3 regions of the Companilactobacillus pabuli genome follow, and region 2 is predicted to be linked to each of the others. Evidence: predicted binding sites of a transcription regulator. Region 2 holds the regulator's gene; each other region holds the start of a gene.
The links. Region 2 encodes Rex, which represses fermentation and respiration genes when NADH is low (regulators of the CRP and FNR family bind a similar motif). Its sites were predicted from a motif close to TTGTGAANTANTTCACAA; they were not measured.
Positions count from the first base shown of each region.

Region 1: a site for Rex is predicted at 3,691-3,708, ahead of adhE (bifunctional acetaldehyde-CoA/alcohol dehydrogenase). Genes of this name have one in related genera too.
Region 3: a site for Rex is predicted at 3,209-3,226, ahead of ald (alanine dehydrogenase). Genes of this name have one in related genera too.

Region 1 is NZ_CP049366.1:587,745-594,223, reverse strand. Features, by position in the region: gene G6534_RS02880 (MFS transporter) at 1-739, opposite strand, end outside; gene adhE (bifunctional acetaldehyde-CoA/alcohol dehydrogenase) at 1,043-3,661, opposite strand; gene G6534_RS02870 (oleate hydratase) at 4,112-5,788, opposite strand; gene G6534_RS02865 (acetate/propionate family kinase) at 5,958-6,479, opposite strand, start outside.
Region 2 is NZ_CP049366.1:1,589,773-1,596,251, reverse strand. Features, by position in the region: gene G6534_RS07725 (PFL family protein) at 1-472, shown strand, start outside; gene G6534_RS07720 (hypothetical protein) at 617-1,324, shown strand; gene G6534_RS07715 (DUF368 domain-containing protein) at 1,355-2,200, opposite strand; gene G6534_RS07710 (hypothetical protein) at 2,250-2,423, opposite strand; gene G6534_RS07705 (ABC-F family ATP-binding cassette domain-containing protein) at 2,676-4,589, opposite strand; gene G6534_RS07700 (redox-sensing transcriptional repressor Rex) at 4,728-5,378, shown strand; gene manA (mannose-6-phosphate isomerase, class I) at 5,399-6,367, shown strand.
Region 3 is NZ_CP049366.1:1,748,332-1,754,810, reverse strand. Features, by position in the region: gene cshA (degradosome RNA helicase CshA) at 1-1,006, shown strand, start outside; gene acpS (holo-ACP synthase) at 1,250-1,612, shown strand; gene alr (alanine racemase) at 1,612-2,724, shown strand; gene ald (alanine dehydrogenase) at 3,246-4,361, shown strand; gene cbpA (cyclic di-AMP binding protein CbpA) at 4,556-5,218, opposite strand; gene G6534_RS08540 (L-lactate dehydrogenase) at 5,338-6,321, opposite strand; gene pth (aminoacyl-tRNA hydrolase) at 6,468-6,479, shown strand, end outside.

The DNA of each region.
Region 1 (6,479 bases), 1.0 Mb from region 2:
CATCAATATAGAAGAAATAAGCTACTAAGAACCAAGCAACTTTTTTATACTGACGGATGTGTCTGATGGTTTCAAACACCCGTTTAAAACTTCCTGACAAAGGTGTTTTAGTAGATGTTACTGAATATTTTTGCGTTACATTTCTTTGAAGTGGCAAGTAAAAAACCAGCCACCAACTAGCCGCAATAATAAAGCTCATTTTAGCTATGCCAGCTCCATCTAACATCCCAAAGCCACTCGTCAATTGCAATATTAAGAATAGAATAAAGGCTAAAACACCGCCTAAATATCCAAATGCATAACCATATGTCGATATTTTATTCATCTGTAAATCATCAGCTACATCAGTCAAAAAGCTGTCATAAAATAAGTTACTGACTGAATAACCAATTGCTGAAAAAATATAAATTGTCAACAATATTTGCCACTGACTAGCTGGTACAAAGGCTAGACCGACTGTCATCACAATTCCTAACCAGCAAAACATGCCCAATAAACGTTTTTTAAAATTAGGATAATCTGCCAATGCTCCTAAAAACGGTGCCAACAATGAGACTAATAACGTGCTAAAACTATTAGCATATCCCCAATATGCTGTTGAACTAGCATTAGAAATCCCAGAACTGGTCGCAACCGATTTGAAGTAAACGGGTAAAACCGCTGTCGTGACAATAATTCCATAAGCAGAATTAGCCCAATCATACATGATCCAACTCCACTGTTCTTTATTGATACCCAGTTTGATTTTATTATTCTTTAAAGAAATCATAATCCCCATCCGTTCTTTAAATTCACCGAAATTGTAGCATTTACAACTCGATTGCCGATATAAAAAAATTCAATTAATTTTTCTTGTTTTTATTCCTATAAATACTGATTTAACAGTATTATTAACAATTAACAAAAAAATAAATATCGGTTGTATTATTATAGACTGAAAAATCTGAGAATTAATATAGCCAAAATAGAATAAAAAATCATAAAAAAAATGATGTAATCCAGATTTTACTCTGAACTACATCATTTTTTATTTAATCAAAGTTTATTTTTCGATTCCTTTACCGACATAAACATCTTCAAGAATTTGTTTCAATTCTGAAATCAATGGTTCCTTAGGGTTAGTGAATGAGAATTGATCGCCAAAGGTTGCTTCAGCTAAGTCATCCAACTTACTATCGAAGTCTTTCTTATCGATATAGTTGTCCTTCAAGCTTAACTTAATACCAACAGCATGAGCAAGATCAACAATCTTCTTCACTAAGGCATCCTTCAAAGCACGGTTGTCTTTGCCAGTCAAACCAATGTAACTAGCCATAGCAGCATAATCAGAATCAGCTCTGAAGCTTTCATATGCAGGCCACATTGTCATCTTAGTTGGTTGCTCGAAGTTATAGTTGATAACTTGTGGCAAGGCAATGATCGATGCCAATCCATGTCTGATACCATAAACGTTAGTCAAGACATCAGTGATTGAATGTGCCACACCAGCAAAGGCATTACCATATGATAAGCCAGCTAGAGTTGATGCATTGTGCATTTCAGCTTGAGCATTTTTATCACCAGCAACAGCCTTCTCTAAGTTATCAAAGACTAACTTGATAGCTTGGAGTGCATATGGTCTTGTGTAATCTGAAGCCATATTAGCAACGTATGATTCAACCGCGTTAGTCAAAACATCCATACCAGATTCGGCCATGATGTCTTTTGGCATTGTTTCAACAAATTGTGAATCAATGATAGCAACATCAGGTGTCAATGCATAATCAGCAATTGGGTACTTAGTACCAGTCTTAGTATCGATAATTGAACTAAATGGTGTAACTTGATCTCCGCCGCCGAATGTTGTAGGAATAGCAACAAATTGAGCTTTTTCTGGCTTAGGGAACTTGTAAGTACGTTTTCTAATATCGATGAAACCTTGTTTTGCACCAAACAAATCAACATCTGGATGTTCATAGAATAACCACATGTCTTTGGCAGTTTCCATTGTTGTACCGCCACCTAAAGCAATGATTGTATCTGGTTTGAAGAGGTTCATTTGTGTAACACCACGTTTAACAACATCAGTGGTTACAATATTGTCAACGTCTGAGAACATTGAGTATTCGACGTTAACCTTGCTACGTTTCAATTCATCAGTAATCGTATCAACAAATCCTAATTGGACCATGACAGGATCACAAACGATGAAGGCTCTCTTCATTCCTTCAAGGTCCTCTAAGTAACGAACTGAAGTCTTTTCATAGTAAACTCTTGGTTGTTTAATCCATTGCATGTTATTTCTCCGTTTAGCGATTGTCTTAATATTAAGCAAATCAAATGAAGATACGTTGTGAGAAATGGAATTCTTACCCCATGAACCAGTACCAAGTGTAAGTGATGGAATCATTTCGTTATAAAGATTACCAATACCACCGATAGCAGCAGGAGTATTAACTAGTACACGACTAGCTTTCATCTTGATACCAAATTCAGTAGCCAAATCTTCATCCATTGTGTGGATACCAACTGTGTGACCTAAACCACCAAAGTGTAGCAATTCATCAGCTTTTTCAAATCCTTCTTTGTGGCCAGCAACTTTGAAGACTGATAGAACTGGTGAAAGTTTTTCAGCTGAAAGTGGTTCATCTGGACCAACCTTACTTAATTCAACACCTAAAACTTTAGTATCAGCAGGAACCTTGATACCAGCAAGTTTAGCAATATTCAAAGCGGATTGACCGGCGATAGGACCTTTAACTCCACCTTCTGGTCTAAACATAGCATCGGCTAACTTCTTGTAGTCAGCTTTCTTGATGAAGAAGACTTTGTTCTTTTCAAACAATGACTTAACTTCATCGTAAATATCAGCATCAATAATGGCACTATTTTCAGCGGCACAAACCATACCATTATCAAAAGTCTTAGAAATCATAATATCGTTAACAGCACGTTTGATGTTAGCAGTTTTTTCAATGTAAGCAGGACCATTACCAGGACCAACACCCAAAGCAGGTTTACCAGTTGAGTAAGCGGCTTTGACCATTCCAGGACCACCAGTAGCAAGAACTGAGGCAACTCCATCATTGTTCATCAAGTATGAAGTAGCTTCAATACTTGGTTTTTCGATCCATTGGATAACATCTTCAGGAGCACCCGCATCAACAGCGGCCTTTAACATAACTTTAGCAGCAGCGACTGAACATTTTTGAGCTTGAGGATGGAAACCAAAAATAATTGGATTACGTGTCTTCAAGGCAATCAATGACTTAAACATTGCTGTAGAAGTTGGGTTAGTAACTGGAGTAACACCGGCTAAAACACCAAGTGGCTCAGCAACCTTGATCAAACGATGTTCTTTATCATCTTCAATAATACCAACGGTCTTATCACGTTTGATTGAGTGCCAGATTTCTTCGGTTGAATACATATTCTTAATTACTTTGTCTTCAACCAAACCACGACCAGTCTCTTCGTAGGCCAATTTAGCTAATTTAAAACTAGCATTCAAACCAGCAATAGCCATTTGGTGAACAATGTGATCAACTTGTTCTTGAGTGAAACTGTCCATAATTTTCAAAGCTTTTTGAGCTTTAGCGACCATTTCATCAATAACAGGTTTTACTTCTTCTTTTTTGTCGGGTTTTGCAGCAGTATTTGTATCTTTGGAACCTTTCAACATCTGATTACCTCCAAGAATAAAAACTATATTTGTTAACTAATTCACGTTTTATCATATCACTGTGTTTTTTTTGTTCAAGCATTTTAATCCAAAAAGACAATGTAAACGTATCCACGTTGATATATCAACACGTAGCAGACAATTGTTTGTTAGTCAATGAATTTCACATCCCTAAAATCATAGTTTTTATTGTGAATATTTCTTCACAAAGTCCGTATTATGGGCCTTTTTTAATTCACAAAAAAAGTAGATTGAAGTGATTTTCAACCTACTTTGTGAAATATTTTGTTTTTAAACGAACTTCTTCACACTCTCTATCTAAACGGGTTACACAAGCCAATTCTCTCCGGTTTGCTACGTAATGAAAATCGCCTGCAAGACCAAATACCGCAGTCAATTTCCATCACTAAGCAAATCCTCGAGAATTCCCGGGCTTGTTCCACCCTCTCTCTATCTAAACATTGTCTTAGTAGCACGGGCCATTACTTTTGGATCTTTCTCGTAATGGTGCATTGGTGTCATTTCTGACAATGGAATATTCAACAAAGTGTAAACAGCACGTTGTGCGGCACGGAATGAATATTGTTCTGTAAAGACCATATCAAATGGTTGTTCACAGAATTGACTGATGAAGGCTAAGTTTCTACTGTGCTTTGGCACTACATCAGGACGGTCACCGACAGCTCTTTGATTGAACATTGCAGAAGCATATGGCAAGTGAACTGGGATAACATTGACAATACTGTCCATGATTTCTTGAGTATGGTTCTTGATATTGTCTTTGCTTGGATCAGTTGCAGCCAAATTACCGAGCAACTCTTCAAGCATTTCTTTACCAGTCATTTCCATAACAGGCTTTTGAACGTAATCACCATTTCTTCTTGGATACATGAAGTAACCCCAGAATGTTGATTCGTTAGGTTTTTGTGCCTTGAAATGTGGTTGGTGGTGAACAACGATTGACAACAATGGTGTACTCTCAATCCATGTGTTCAAAGCATTACCCGGTTCTTGTTGAGTGATACGTGAAATTTCGTTAACTAAGAAGTGGTTGTTTGTTGTGACTGTGAAACTTACCCACTCACTTTGTGAACGGTCACCAAAGAATTTATCCGGATTACCTAGTGAGTAGAATTTCTCGGCAGCTTTCTTCCAAAGCATGGCACTAGGTGCATAATCCATATTCTCTTTGAATGGTGTGTTGAAATCACCAATTGCTGAACTGTCAGTGATTGAACCATTAGTATCGAAGACTAAGTCATTTTCGGCAATATCGATATGACCTTCTTTGTTGTCATTGTCGACTTCTTCATACTTCAAGCCAGTTACAACGATATCATCTTGCAAAGGTGTGTCTTTGAATTCGAGGTCAGTAACTTTGCGATTATTGATAAAGGTTACGCCACGGTCTTCCAAGTATTTGCGCATTGGCAAAATAATACTTTCAAATTGATTATAAGGACTTCTCGTAACACCTTCCAAAGTATTGATACGACTGAATTCTAGAATCATACGATTCATGTAACGACGTAATTCAACTGCTGAACTAGCACGTTTGAAAGCAAAGGTTGTTTGCCACATGTACCAGAAATTAGTTGTGAAGAAGTGAGGACTACTTGCAAACCATTCAGCAATACTGATGTTGTTCAACTTTTCTTCATCCTTTTCAGGCATCAACATCAATTTCGACAACAAGTAACGATCTTTATTATCAAATTGCATATGTTTGTAATTATCTTTACCCGGATTTACTCGTGGTCCATTGTGATCAATCAAACGTCCCACATCATGTGTTGGATGGGCATGGTCAAAATTCAAAATATCGTCGGTAACAGTTTGTCCAGGATGGTCTAGTGATGGTACTGAACGCAAAACGTCCCAAAGATTTTCGAAAGTTTCTTCGTTAAGCATTCTTCCACCTTTTGCTAGGAATCCTTTGTTATTAGAAAGTGCTTGGTTACCATATTCATTTTCATAATCTTTTACAGCGGCACCATCATTAGCACCGTGGTCTTCAAGTCCCATCATAGTGATTTGATCACCATTGAATCCGCCATCACGAATCAAATAGATACCAGCAGCTAAGTTACCAATACCAGTACCAATCATGTAGGCTTTTCTTGTCATAATAACTAACCTCCATTCAAATCTTACTGTTCACCTATACAACTCAAATATAGCAGTTTTCTTAGGAAAGTAAAGGCTTACATTTTGATTTTTGTATCATTTTTCTTCTAGTTTTTGGAATAAAAAAAAGGAGTCAAAACTAGTTAAATTAGTTTCGATTCCTTGAATATTAATCACTATATTTAGTTAGACGAATGACGTCACGAACAATCATTAGTTCCTCATCTGTAGGAACGACTAGAACCTTGACTGTTGAATCATCAGTACTGATCAAACGTGTTCCAGTACCATTTTCGTTACGTTCATTATCAATTTTTACACCCATATAATTAAAACTATTGGCAATATCTGCTCTGATTTCAGCATTACCTGCACCAACACCAGCGGTAAAGATAATTACATCAGTGCCCTTGAGCATAGCGATGTATGAACCAATATATTTGACGATGCGATTGATGAAAATTTTGATTGCCAAATCAGAACGATCGTTTTCCGCTCTAGTAGCTAGTAAATCACGCATATCTGGTGAAACGCCAGAAATACCTAATAAACCAGACTTGGTATTCAAAATTTTAACCATTTCACTAGGGTCAGTAATCTTTAACTTTTGCATTAAATAAGCAACAAGTGAAGGATCAATGTCCCCAGAACGTGTACTCATTGTGATACCGGCTAGTGGCGTGAAGCCCAT
Region 2 (6,479 bases):
AAGTGTCGGAGCTCCGGGAACAACTGCCGCTTTGGCTTTGTTAAATGATGCAGTTAAAAAGGGTGGCGTCATGGCTTGCGAACACGTTGGCGGTTTGTCTGGTGCCTTCATCCCTGTTTCTGAAGATGCTGAAATGATTCGTGCCGTAACGGGTGGTCATTTGAACATCGAAAAACTCGAAGCAATGACAGCTGTTTGTTCAGTTGGTTTGGACATGATTGCTATCCCAGGTGACACGACTGCGGAAACTATCAGTGGTATGATTGCCGACGAAGCTGCTATTGGTGTTATCAACAATAAGACAACAGCGGTAAGAATTATTCCAGCTACTGGCAAAAGAGTCGGTGACGAAGTTGAATTTGGCGGCTTGTTTGGAAAAGCTCCCGTCATGGCAGTTAATACCAATTCACCAGCTGATTTCATTCATCGTGGTGGTCGAATTCCTGCACCAATTCATTCATTTAAAAATTAAGTTGAGAAATATCGGTCTAGTCACCGGTATTTTTTTATTGCCATAGATATTTTTTTAGAACTATAATGCAATTGTAGAGAATTATTTAATCAAATCACTTAAAAAAAATCACTAAGTATGGTACAAAATAGGGGAGGTGTATTAATGAAAACTAAAACTAAAGTTTCATACGTGGTTTTAAAGTATGACGATCAAACTGATGGTATTTACATGAATTCCAGCAGTAAAATAACACCAGGCTTTGGGCTACCAGAGTACGAGTATCACAGCCCGAATGACTCTTTGGCAGATATTGCCGATGACTTAGCACAACGCTTAAATTTCCCTTACTTCAAAATTGAAGCAAGTCACGTTTTTGTGCCTTTTTTGACCGTTTACAATGAAAATGAAACTAAGATTTACCATTACGTTGCCGTAGTATTTGAATCAATGCGCGATGAATTTTCATCCCGTCGAGATGAATCGTGGCATCGTGTGAAATTAGATCAAAAGACTCAGAAATGGTCCTTGCCTTTTGGAAATGGTCTAATTGATTCAAATGACTACCAATTTAAAAATTATGCGAAGAACGGCTATGCGGCTAATCCCAAATTGAACCCCGAGATCACTTTTTCAAATGTCATGCATTATGTTGAACAAGAAACATTGGATTTTCCAATTCTTGGTTTAATGTCAGGCGATAAGTTCACAATGAGACAAGTCTTGCATTATCAAGATTTGTTAGGCATTGAAACTTTAAAAGCAGGCAATAACATGACTTTTGAACATCAATATTCACAATCGATTCAGACAATTAAAGATGACCGGATGACCACGTCTTATCGCATTAAAAAAGAGTATTTACAAAAATAACGCTGAGAAATTAATCTCAACGTTATTTTTTTACTTGTATTTTTCTTCCAAACTGCTCATCCACAAGGCTAATAGACAGCCTAAGATAAAGAATCCGATACTTAAGATCCAATCCAGACCTGTAGCGCCAACGTAAGAAATACTTTCTGTCGAGTAAGGACTAGGGATTAAAATCAAAACAGTACTAGCTAAAACGATACCGAGAATAAAATGATAAACTCGGGAATGATGATGTTTGATCAGACTTTCCATAGCTTTTGAGAAGGTCAAAATAGAGATGATTCCACCAATAGCAATCGGAATGAAGACTAGTGGGTCAAAACTCTTGAAACCTTGTAGCATTGGCGTGTATAAACCTAAGATTATCAATAAGTTTGAAGGGCTCAATCCTGGTACCAAAACACCCAGAGCAATCAAAGCCCCAGCGATAATGAAGCCAAAGAAGTTAGCCGGGATAGTTCCAAAAATTTCACTCATGAAGAACAAGAACAGTCCACCACCAATAAACATTGAAAAGAACCAAATAATATCGATTTTGTCACGGTTAGTTCGGGAAGTAGACTCCTTGATCAAAGTAGGTAACGTCCCGATAATAGTTCCAGCAAATCCCCAAAGTACGATCATTTGATAATGAGCTAGTAAGTATTCTAAGGGTTTAGAAAGAACACCAATTCCGACAATACCACCGATACCAATTGGCAAGAAGTATAAGAAGTCTCGCTTGAAGTTTTGTCTAACGTGAGCCATGAAACTAAGCAATCTTTCATAAATTCCCATGATAGCAGCCAGCACGCCACCAGAAACCCCCGGCAAGATGAATCCCAAAGCAATAATGACACCTTTGAAAAATCTAATTAAAAAATTATCTCGTTTTATTGTTAGATACCTCGTTTTTTAATTTCGTTTAATCAAAGTTATCAAATTTCTAGGTAATAGGCAATAGAAATCGTTGGATGAAACATGCCGTCGTCCGCAAGAATCCTGTGGCTGGCTGGAACATGGCTGACACGATTTTGAGCTTTTGCATGGCCCCAAAGACGCAAAATCTCAAAACTCGGTCTTTACCTAAGCGATAAATCGCTAAGGAAAATTTAGCCATTGAGCCGCCACAGGATTCTTGCTACCGCCTAAATTTCACGTTCTATTTAGATAGAATCAGACACATACTATTTTGAATAGCTATTCTATTTCTTTGTAGTACTACATAAATAAAAAAAGAAGATACTATTAGAACTACAGCAGTGTACTGCAATTCTAGTAATATCTTCTATTAATTTTCTGAAGTCGTTTATATAAAGATAGAAATCACTATCTAGCCAGTACCGAACGGACGACGGAAAGAAAAAACATACTAACTATTAAAATCTTCCAATTCAATTGACTTTTTGGTCCATTCTTCCTCGATTTCATCTTGTTTAGCTTTATTCTCATCGAGTTCTTTTTGTAAATCGGCCAACTTACTGTAAGAAGTTAAGTTTTCATCTTTAGTCATTTCTTTTTGAATGGCCGCATTCTTTTCTTCTAATTCAGCAATTTGATTTTCTAAATCTTCAACTTGACGACGTAATTTACGCTCTTGTTTTTGTTGTTCTTTAGATTGTTGATACTCCATCTTCTTTTCACTAACTGAAGGAGTTGCTTTAGTTTCTTCAACAACTGGCTTGTCGGAAGTTTTTTCAACATAGTAGTCGTAATCACCAAGATAAATCTTACTACCATGTTCACCAATATCGACGATACGGTTAGCTAATGTGTTCAAAAGGTAACGGTCGTGGGATACGAAGAGAACTGTTCCTGGGAATTCCTTCAAGGCGTCTTCAAGAACTTCTTTACTGTCGATGTCCAAGTGGTTAGTGGGCTCATCCATGATTAGGAAGTTGTCGTGTTCCATAGATAATTTGGTCAAAGTCAAACGGGCTTTTTCACCACCGGATAAACCAGCAATAGGCTTTAGAACGTCATCGCCACTGAACAAGAAAGCTCCTAATTTCTTACGGATAATTTGTTCATCAAGTCTTGGGTATAGGTCCCAGATTTCGTGCAAGACGTCTTTTTTAGGATCGAGTCCTTTTAGATTCTGGTCATAGTAGCCGACTTGAACATTGGCACCAAATTGGGATGTTCCTTTGATCATTGGAATTTTTCCGAGAATTGATTTCAAGAAAGTTGACTTACCGATACCGTTAGGTCCGATGATACCAACACGTTCACCTTTTTTGACGTCCAAATTGATTGGTTCAGACATAATGTGGTCATCGTAGCCAATAGCAGCATCTTTGACCAAAAGTACGTCATTACCACTTTCTTTGTCAATCTCAAAAGAGAAGTGAACTGAACCTTGATCACTACCAGGACGATCCAAAACATCCATGTGTTCGAGTTTTTTACGACGACTTTGAGCCATCTTAGTAGTTGAAGCACGGACAATATTTTTTTGGATATATTCTTCGGTCCGTTTAATCTCGGCTTGTTGTTCTTCGTAATGTTTCCAAGCAACTTCTTGATTTTTCTTCTTTTCTTGCAAGTAGAAAGTATAGTTACCAGAGTAGTGGGTTGAAGAGTGTTGATTGATTTCAACAATTTCATTAACTACTTTGTCCAAGAAGTACTGATCATGAGAAACGATTACTAAAGCGCCCTTATAGCCTTTTAGATAGTTTTCTAACCATTCGACAGTGTTGATATCCAAATGGTTAGTTGGTTCATCCAATAGTAAAATATCGTGGTGTTCCAAAAGCATTTTAGCCATTGCCAAACGAGATCTTTCCCCACCAGATAGGGTTGAAATCTCATCTTGCCAAACATCTTCATCAAAGCCGAATCCTTTGAGGACACTTCTGATTTCTGATTGATAGCTATAGCCATTTTCTTGACGGAAGGTATTTTGGAGTTGATCGTATTGTTTCAAAATATCGTCATAGTTGTCGACATTCGGATTGGCCAATTTTTCTTCCAAAGCGCGCATCTTTTTTTCCTGAGCTTTGAGGTAATCAAAGACGTGCTCCAATTCATCGAAAATTTTATTGTCGTTATTTAATCCTGAATCCTGAGCTAAGTAGCCAATATTGGTATCTTTTTTGAGTGCAATATTGCCACTGTTATAGCTCTCCTGATCAGAGATGATTTTTAATAGGGTAGATTTTCCTACACCATTGCGACCAACGAGGCCGATGCGACTATTGTCTTGAATTTCGAAACTGACATTTGAAAAAAGTTTTTTAGTTCCAAAATTTTTGGTAATGTTTTGTGCTTGTAATAAAATCAAGTTGATTGCTCCTTTATCATATTCACAATTTTATCATTAATTAATAATTTATGTCTTTATAGGTTTAACGTGTTGCGTTTTTTGTGATTTTTATTTAGTATAAATGTTAGTGAAATGACACACATATGGTGGTAAATTATGACAAAAACAACAGTTCCAAACGCAACAATAAAGCGTTTACCAATTTATTATCGTTACTTCCAATTTCTCAAAGATGAGGGTACAAAAAAAATCTCCTCTGGTGAATTATCAGAAGGGGTTAAGATTGATAGTGCTACAATTAGACGTGACTTCTCATATCTAGGTGCACTTGGCAAGCGTGGTTATGGCTACGATGTAAACGATTTAGTAACGTTCTTTAAGAAGTTATTGAATCAAGACAAACGTACCAACGTCGCTTTAGTTGGAGTCGGTAATTTAGGTAACGCCTTACTAAATTATAACTTTTCTCGGACAAATAATGTTCGAATTGCGGCAGCTTTTGATATTAATAAAGAAATTGTCGGTACAGTTAAGAGTGGTGTTCCAGTTTACGATATTAGTGAACTAAAAGAACAACTTCACTTACAACAGATCGATGTCTGCATTTTGACAGTTTCTTCAAACGCTGCGCAAACGACAGCCGACTTGTTAGCTGATGCTGGAGTTCGTGGAATCTTGAACTTTACACCGGTCATCATCAACGTGCCAAGCAGTATTCGTGTGCACTATGTTGATTTGGCAAACGAATTGCAAACGTTGATCTTCTTCTTAGACCGTGACAAGTCAGCGACTGAAGAAATAGAATAAATTTTTGGGGGAATTTTTTTATGAGTGAACCATTATTTTTAAAACCCGTCTTTCATGAGAAACTCTGGGGTGGAAGAAAATTAGAAACAGAATTTGGTTACAACATTCCTGATGGAACAATTGGTGAATGCTGGGCAATTTCTGGACATCCACATGGTAAAGAACAAGTCGTAAATGGTGAATTTGCTGGTCAAATCTTTGCTGATCTATGGAATGACCACAAGGAATTATTCGGTAATCCTAAGGGCAAAGTATTTCCACTTCTAACTAAAATTTTGGATGCAAATGCTAGCCTATCAGTTCAAGTTCATCCTGACAATGAATATGCTGAAAAGCACGAACACGAACTAGGTAAAACAGAATGCTGGTACATCATTGATGCTGAACCAGGTTCATACTTGATTTACGGTCACAATGCTAAGAACAAGGCAGAACTTGACCAAATGATCGAATCAGGCGACTGGGATCACTTATTAAGAAAAGTTCCTGTTAAGAAAGGTGAATTCTACTACGTACCAAGTGGTACAGTTCACGCTTTGAACAAAGGTATCATGGTCTTAGAAACACAACAAAGTAGTGATACAACTTACCGTTTGTATGACTATGACCGTGTTGACAAGACTACTGGCAAGAAACGTGATCTTCACATCAAACAATCAGAAGACACAATCACAGTACCTCACAAAGATCCAAAACTAGACATTCAATCAAAAGAAGTTGGCAAGAACAAGTTTACAACCTTCGTTCAACCACCAATTTCACCATTCTTCTCAGTTTATCACTGGGAAATCAAAGAACCGGTTCAATTGCACCACCAAATTGGTAAGTACACATTGATCTCAGTTCTAAACGGTGAAGGTAAGATCACTGCTGATGGTAAAGACTATGACTTGAAGAAAGGTACACACTTGATTGTTCCTGCAACAATTAAAGAATGGACCTTGTCTGGTGATTTGGATATCATCGCTTCAGAATCTGGTGAAGACTAAACTAACTATTTTGAGGGATGTTACGCTGCCGTCGTCCGTTCGGTCCTGGAAAACGCTGGAACGCTGCCGACACAACTTGAAGCCAATTCCAAAATCGGGAATTGTCTCCAAG
Region 3 (6,479 bases), 160 kb from region 2:
CAAGCATCAAACATTGTTATTCTCAGCTACAATGCCAAAGCCTATCATGAAGATTGCTGATAAGTTTATGAGCGAACCTAAGGTAGTTAAGATCAAGTCAAAAGAATTAACTGCTGATAAGATCGAACAATACTTTGTTAAAGCTAAAGATTATGAAAAATTCGACTTGATGACTCGTTTATTCGATGTTCAAGCTCCAGAATTAGCTTTAATCTTTGGTCGTACTAAGAGACGTGTTGATGAATTAACTCGTGGCTTGCAAGCTCGTGGTTACAACGCTGAAGGTATTCACGGTGACTTGTCACAAGACAAACGTACTAGTGTATTACGTAAGTTCAAGGCTGGTAAGTTAGACTTCTTAGTTGCTACTGATGTGGCTGCTAGAGGTTTGGATATTTCAGGTGTATCACACGTTTACAACTATGATATTCCTCAAGATCCTGATAGTTATGTTCACCGTATTGGACGTACAGGACGTGCCGGACATTCTGGTGTGTCAGTAACATTTGTTACACCTAACGAAATGGGTTACTTACGTACAATCGAAAACTTAACTAAGAAACGTATGGAACCACTTGCTCCACCTACTGATAAAGAAGTTCTTAAGGGACAACTTGAATCAGTTAAGCAAGATATCAAGGATACTTTGGAACATGACAAGCATCTTGATCGTTTCGATTCAGCTGTTCAAGAATTACTTGCTGAATACTCACCAGAAGACATTGCTCGTATTTTCTTGAGTGAATCAATTAAGGATGCCGAGACAGTTCCTGTTAAGATTGCTCCTGAAAGACCACTTCCATCAAGAAAAGTTAGTCACAGTCGTTCTGGCCATGGTCGTCGTGGTAGATATAACGGTCACCGTGGTGGTAACAATGATCACCGTCGTCGTCGCAACAATGACCGTCGTGATGACAAGAAGGGTGGCAAGCGCCGCGAAAATGACAACAGACGTCATGGTCGCAGCAAGAAGTCATTCAAGATCAGAACTAATCTAGAAAAATAATTAATTAAATAAATAAAGACAAGGTAAATTATTTTACTTTGTCTTTTTTTGTACAGTAAAATGAGTCTAAGGGATTTGTAGATAATTGTTAGGACTTGTAAAGTAAGTTAATAATGCTATGATTTAGGCTTAAGGTTACACGAGTCAGTAATTTGTCGCACTTTTTTGTTAATTTGAACTGCAAAAAAATTATTTTCATGAAATAATTGTGCTGTTCTTGAAAAAATGGAAGGAAGGTTACGTATGATCAAAGGATTAGGTATCGATATTGCTGAAATTAGTCGAGTTAAGCAAATTTATGGTCGTCATCCCAGATTCTTGGAAAAGATTTTAAATGCTGATGAAATTGAAGTTTTCAATTCTCTCAATACCGAAAAAGCTAAGATGACTTATTTAACAGGTCGTTTTTCTGTAAAGGAAGCTTTCACTAAAGCTATGGGGACCGGTTTAGTCGGCATCGGTTTTCATGATTTAAGCGTTTTGAATCATTCATCTGGTCAACCATTTATTAAGACAGAGCTCTTCAAAGGTAATATTCACGTCTCAATTTCAGATACAGACGAACTAGTAATAACAGAGGTTATTCTAGAGGAGGAAGAAAAATAATGTTGCCATCAATTCATCGTCCCGCTTACGTTGAAGTGGATTTGGGGAAATTAAAGACAAATCTCCAAAATGAATTACATTCAGTACCAGAAGGTACCAAAGTATTTGCCGTCGTGAAAGCCAATGCTTATGGGCATGGTCTAGTTAAAGTTGCCAAAAGTGAAATTGAATTTGGTGCAAGTGGATTATGCGTTGCCACTTTGGATGAAGCTCTAGAAATCCGTAATAGTGGCGTAGAAGCTCCTATTTTAGTTCTAGGTATAATTCCTGTCGAATATGCTAAAGTCGCCGCACAGGCTAATATTTCGGTTACTGTGGGTGATTTAGACTGGTTAAAGGTTGCCGTACAATTAAGAACTGCTAATTTACGTGTCCATCTAGGAATTGACAGTGGTATGGGTCGAATCGGTTTTCAGACTAAAGACGACTTAATTGCCGCTTGCAATTTCTTAAATGATCATCAAGAAGCCTTCATTCCAGAAGGATTGTTTACCCATTTTGCCACAGCTGATAGCCCTGATGAAAACTATTTTGAAAAACAAGTCCAACGTTTCAAGGAAATGTCGACAGATTTGCCAACAAAATTCACTTACGTTCACTGTGCTAATTCAGCTACAGCCTTGTGGCACAAAGATCTAGCTATCAATATGGTTAGATATGGAATTGCCTTGTATGGCTTGAATCCATCTCAAACTGATATCACTTCATTGCCATACAAACTAGAACCAGCTCTTAGCTTGTATTCAGAGTTAGTCTTCGTTAAGAAAATTAAGGCTGGTCAAAGTGTCGGTTATGGCGCAACTTATACTGCCAAAGAAGACGAATGGATTGGAACAGTTCCAATCGGCTACGCTGATGGTTGGTTGAGAAGAATGCAAGGCAGCGACGTTTTGATCAATGGTCAACGTTGTCAAAATGTTGGTCGAATTTGTATGGATCAATTCATGGTCAGATTGCCAAAAGAATTGCCAGTCGGAACTAAAGTAACCATTTTAGGCAAAGACGGCGATCAAGAAATTACCGCAACCGATGCCGCTAAATACGCTGGTACAATTAATTACGAAATACTTTGCAGCTTGAGTGAAAGGTTACCTCGAGTTTATAAGAAATAATCGTGCGATGCTGCCGTCGTCCGTTCGACCTGGAAAATTTTACAACTGAGAATTTTCCAGAATTGAACTTCTGAGACTGGATAGTAGTTTCTATCTTTATATAAAATACTTCAGAAATTAATAGAGGATATTATTAGAATTGTAGTATATTGCTGCATTCTAATGATGTCCTTTTTGTTTTATATATAAAGAATAAAGAAATAGAGCCGTTCTTTAGAAAGTATGTGTCTGATTCTATTCAAATAGAAATTGAAATCTAGTCGGGAGTGAAAATCCTGTGGCGGCTCAATGGCTAAATTTCTCTTGGCAATTTATTGCCTAGTGAAAGACCGAGTTTTGAGATTTTGCGTCTTTGGGGCCATGCAAAAGCTCAAAATCGTGTCAGCCATGTTCCAGCCAGCCACAGGATTTTCACGGACGACGGAAGTTTTCCATCTATTGTCAAATTTGAGAACGTTTTCAGACTATGATATGATATATTATATTGCTAATAAATTCACAATAAGGAGGATTCATATTTTATGAAAGTTGGTATACCAAAAGAACTCAAAAACCAAGAGGAACGTGTTGGTTCTACTCCCGATGGAGTAGTAGGACTGGTCAAAGCTGGACATACTGTTTTGGTGGAGAAAAATGCGGGTATCGGTTCGGGATATACTGACCAACAATACATTGATGCCGGAGCTACAATTGCTGATGTAGCAGACGTTTGGGACTCTGACATGATTATTAAGGTTAAAGAACCAATTGAAACAGAGTACAAGTATTTCAAGGAAGGCCAAATAATTTATACTTACTTGCATTTAGCTGCCAATAAGAAATTGACAGATGCGTTGCTAGCAAGTAAAACAACCGGAATTGCTTATGAAACAATGGTCGGACCAAATGGCGGTTTGCCATTGCTTTTCCCAATGAGTGAAATTGCAGGACGTATGGCAGTTCAAGTTGGAGCCCATTTCTTGGAAGAGCCACATCAAGGTAAAGGTTTATTATTGAGTGGTGTACCAGGAGTTAAGAAAGGTAAAGTTACGATTATCGGTGGTGGTACCGTTGGTGTCAATGCGGCTAAAATCGCTATCGGTATGGGTGCTGAAGTAACGCTTTTGGACATTAATCCGCAACGTTTAGTAGAGATTGAGGATATTTTCGATGGCAAGATTCAAACTTTGATGTCGAATACTCAAAATATTGCCAAATGCGTTAAGGAATCTGATTTGGTAGTTGGGGCGGTTTTGATTCCCGGTGCTGCTACGCCAAAATTAGTAACTGAAGAAATGATTGCTTCGATGGAGCCGGGTTCAGTAGTTGTCGATATTCCTATCGATCAAGGTGGATTATTTGAAACTAGTGTTAAAGCTACGACTCACGAGGACCCTGTTTACATGTCTCACGGCGTAGTTCATTACACAGTTGCAAATATTCCTGGGGCTGTGCCAAAAACGGCTACACAAGCTTTATCTGGCGTTACAATGCCATATGCAGTTGAGATTGCTAGTCAAGGTATTGCAGCAATTGAAAATAAGACTATTAAAACTGGTGTTAATACTTACCAGGGTAATTTAACCGAAAAGGCTGTCGCTGACAGTTTAGACATGAAATATGTTTCATTAGATGATTTAGTAAAAGTTGAAGCTTAAAAATAAAAAATCCTTACTAGCTGTGTGGTTGACAGTTAGTAAGGATTTTTGGTTTTGTTTTGGAAACGGTTTTGCTTTAGAAACATTTTATATTTGTATTTCCCAAAACGGCTTACCGTGGTGGATTAGATTGATGAACTGTTTGCTGCGTAAACAATTAAAAATTAAATCAACTTCGGTAAGCAACACTATTATTATAATGTATTTTTGTCGAGAATTTTACCTGATTTTAAATCATCGATTTCAGAAACTACAAAACTCTTCTTTTCAAGGCGTTTAATAATTTCCTTTAGTGTTTCGATGTCAGTTCCAGATGGTAATGTGAAAAGTGTTCTGCGGACTACTTCATTCGATTTGGCATCCAAAGTCATACAAGCAGCTACAGAGACGTATTTAGCAAAAATCTTTGACATTTTTTCAAGATCGCCACGGTCGCCAGAAGAACTGACGGTTAAAACATAACTACTGATATCAAGGTTCCAAGCATCTGACAACATGCTCAAAAGTCTTGAGTGAGTCAAGATACCGTAGAAGAGATTATTTTCATCTAGAACAGCAATGTAAGGAAGATCCTTGATGTTGAAGAAAACTTTGAAGAATGGTGAATCTACGCTAATAGTTTTAGTAGCGTTCTTCATCAAAGTAGTTACAGGCAAGTTCATGTCGCCACCACGTGACTTGTGACGATAGATGTGCATCTTGTAAATATTACCCCTGAATATTTGTCCACTCTCATCCAAAATTGGCACACAACGGAAACCAGAGTCTTCTAGGACTTTCAAGGCTTCTTCTAGTGTAACTGTTTCTTTAACAGTAGTGAGTTTATCCTTTTTTAGTACAAGTGATTTAACTAACATATATATTCACATCCAATCTAACTATAATTGAATTAATAATACAGTAATTCGGGATAAAAAAAAAGCTGGAAACAAATTATTCATTTGTCTCAAGCTTTTTTTAAGCGGTAATCAATAGATTATTGACGACCCTTGATACCAGTTGCTTCGAAACCATCTTTAAGGATCTTTTCAAGTTCTGCAGCTGATTTCTTCATTTGTGCTGATTCTTCATCGTTCAATGGAACTTCAACGATTTGTTTTAGACCTTTACGGTTAACGATTGCAGGTGAACCGATGTAAATGTCTGAAACGCCATATTGACCAGTCATCATGTTTGATAATGGCAATACTGTGTTTTCGTCAGCAAGCAATGCTTTACAGATTCTAGCAAGAGCAGTACCGATACCGTAGAATGTAGCACCCTTAGTATTGATAATGTCGTAAGCTGCGTTAACAGTCTTCTTGTAGATCTTGTCTAGAGTATCTTTTGTGATTTCTGGGTGGCTTTCCATCCATTCTGCCATTGTAACGCCACCAACAGTTAAGTGTGACCAAGCAGCGAATTCTGAGTCACCGTGTTCACCCATGATGTAACCATGAACTGAGCGAGGGTCAACTTCTAATTCTTCACCAACGAATTTTTGTAGTCTAGCAGTATCTAGTGATGTACCTGAACCAATTACACGTTCCTTAGGGAAGCCTGAAAGTTTCCAAGTAGCGTATGTCAAGATATCAACTGGGTTAGCAGCAACTACGAAGATACCATTGAATCCTGATTCAACGATAGGATCAACGATAGTCTTCAAGATGTTCAAGTTCTTGTTAACTAGGTCAAGTCTTGTTTCACCTGGTTTTTGTGGAGCGCCGGCTGTGATAACTACGATATCAGCATCCTTAGCATCTGAATATTCACCAGCGTGAATGTTCTTTGGATATGAGAATGGAATTGCATCAGCAAGATCCATTGCATCACCCTTGATCTTATCTTTAGCGATATCACAGATAACAAGTTCTTGTGCAATACCTTGAAGTGTCATGGCGTAAGCAAATGTTGAACCTACGGCACCGTCACCAACTAGAAGTACTTTTTGATGGTTCTTTTCGTTTGTTGGAGTTGTCATTATAAAATATCATCCCTTCGAAAATAATATGTTCCTGACCCATTATACAAATAATTTAGGTAAATAAACAAGCCGATTGTGAAAAAAGTGAAAATTTAGTATTTTTTAAATGATATAATGTAAGTTCGAAATGAGGTATTAATAATATGAAACTAATT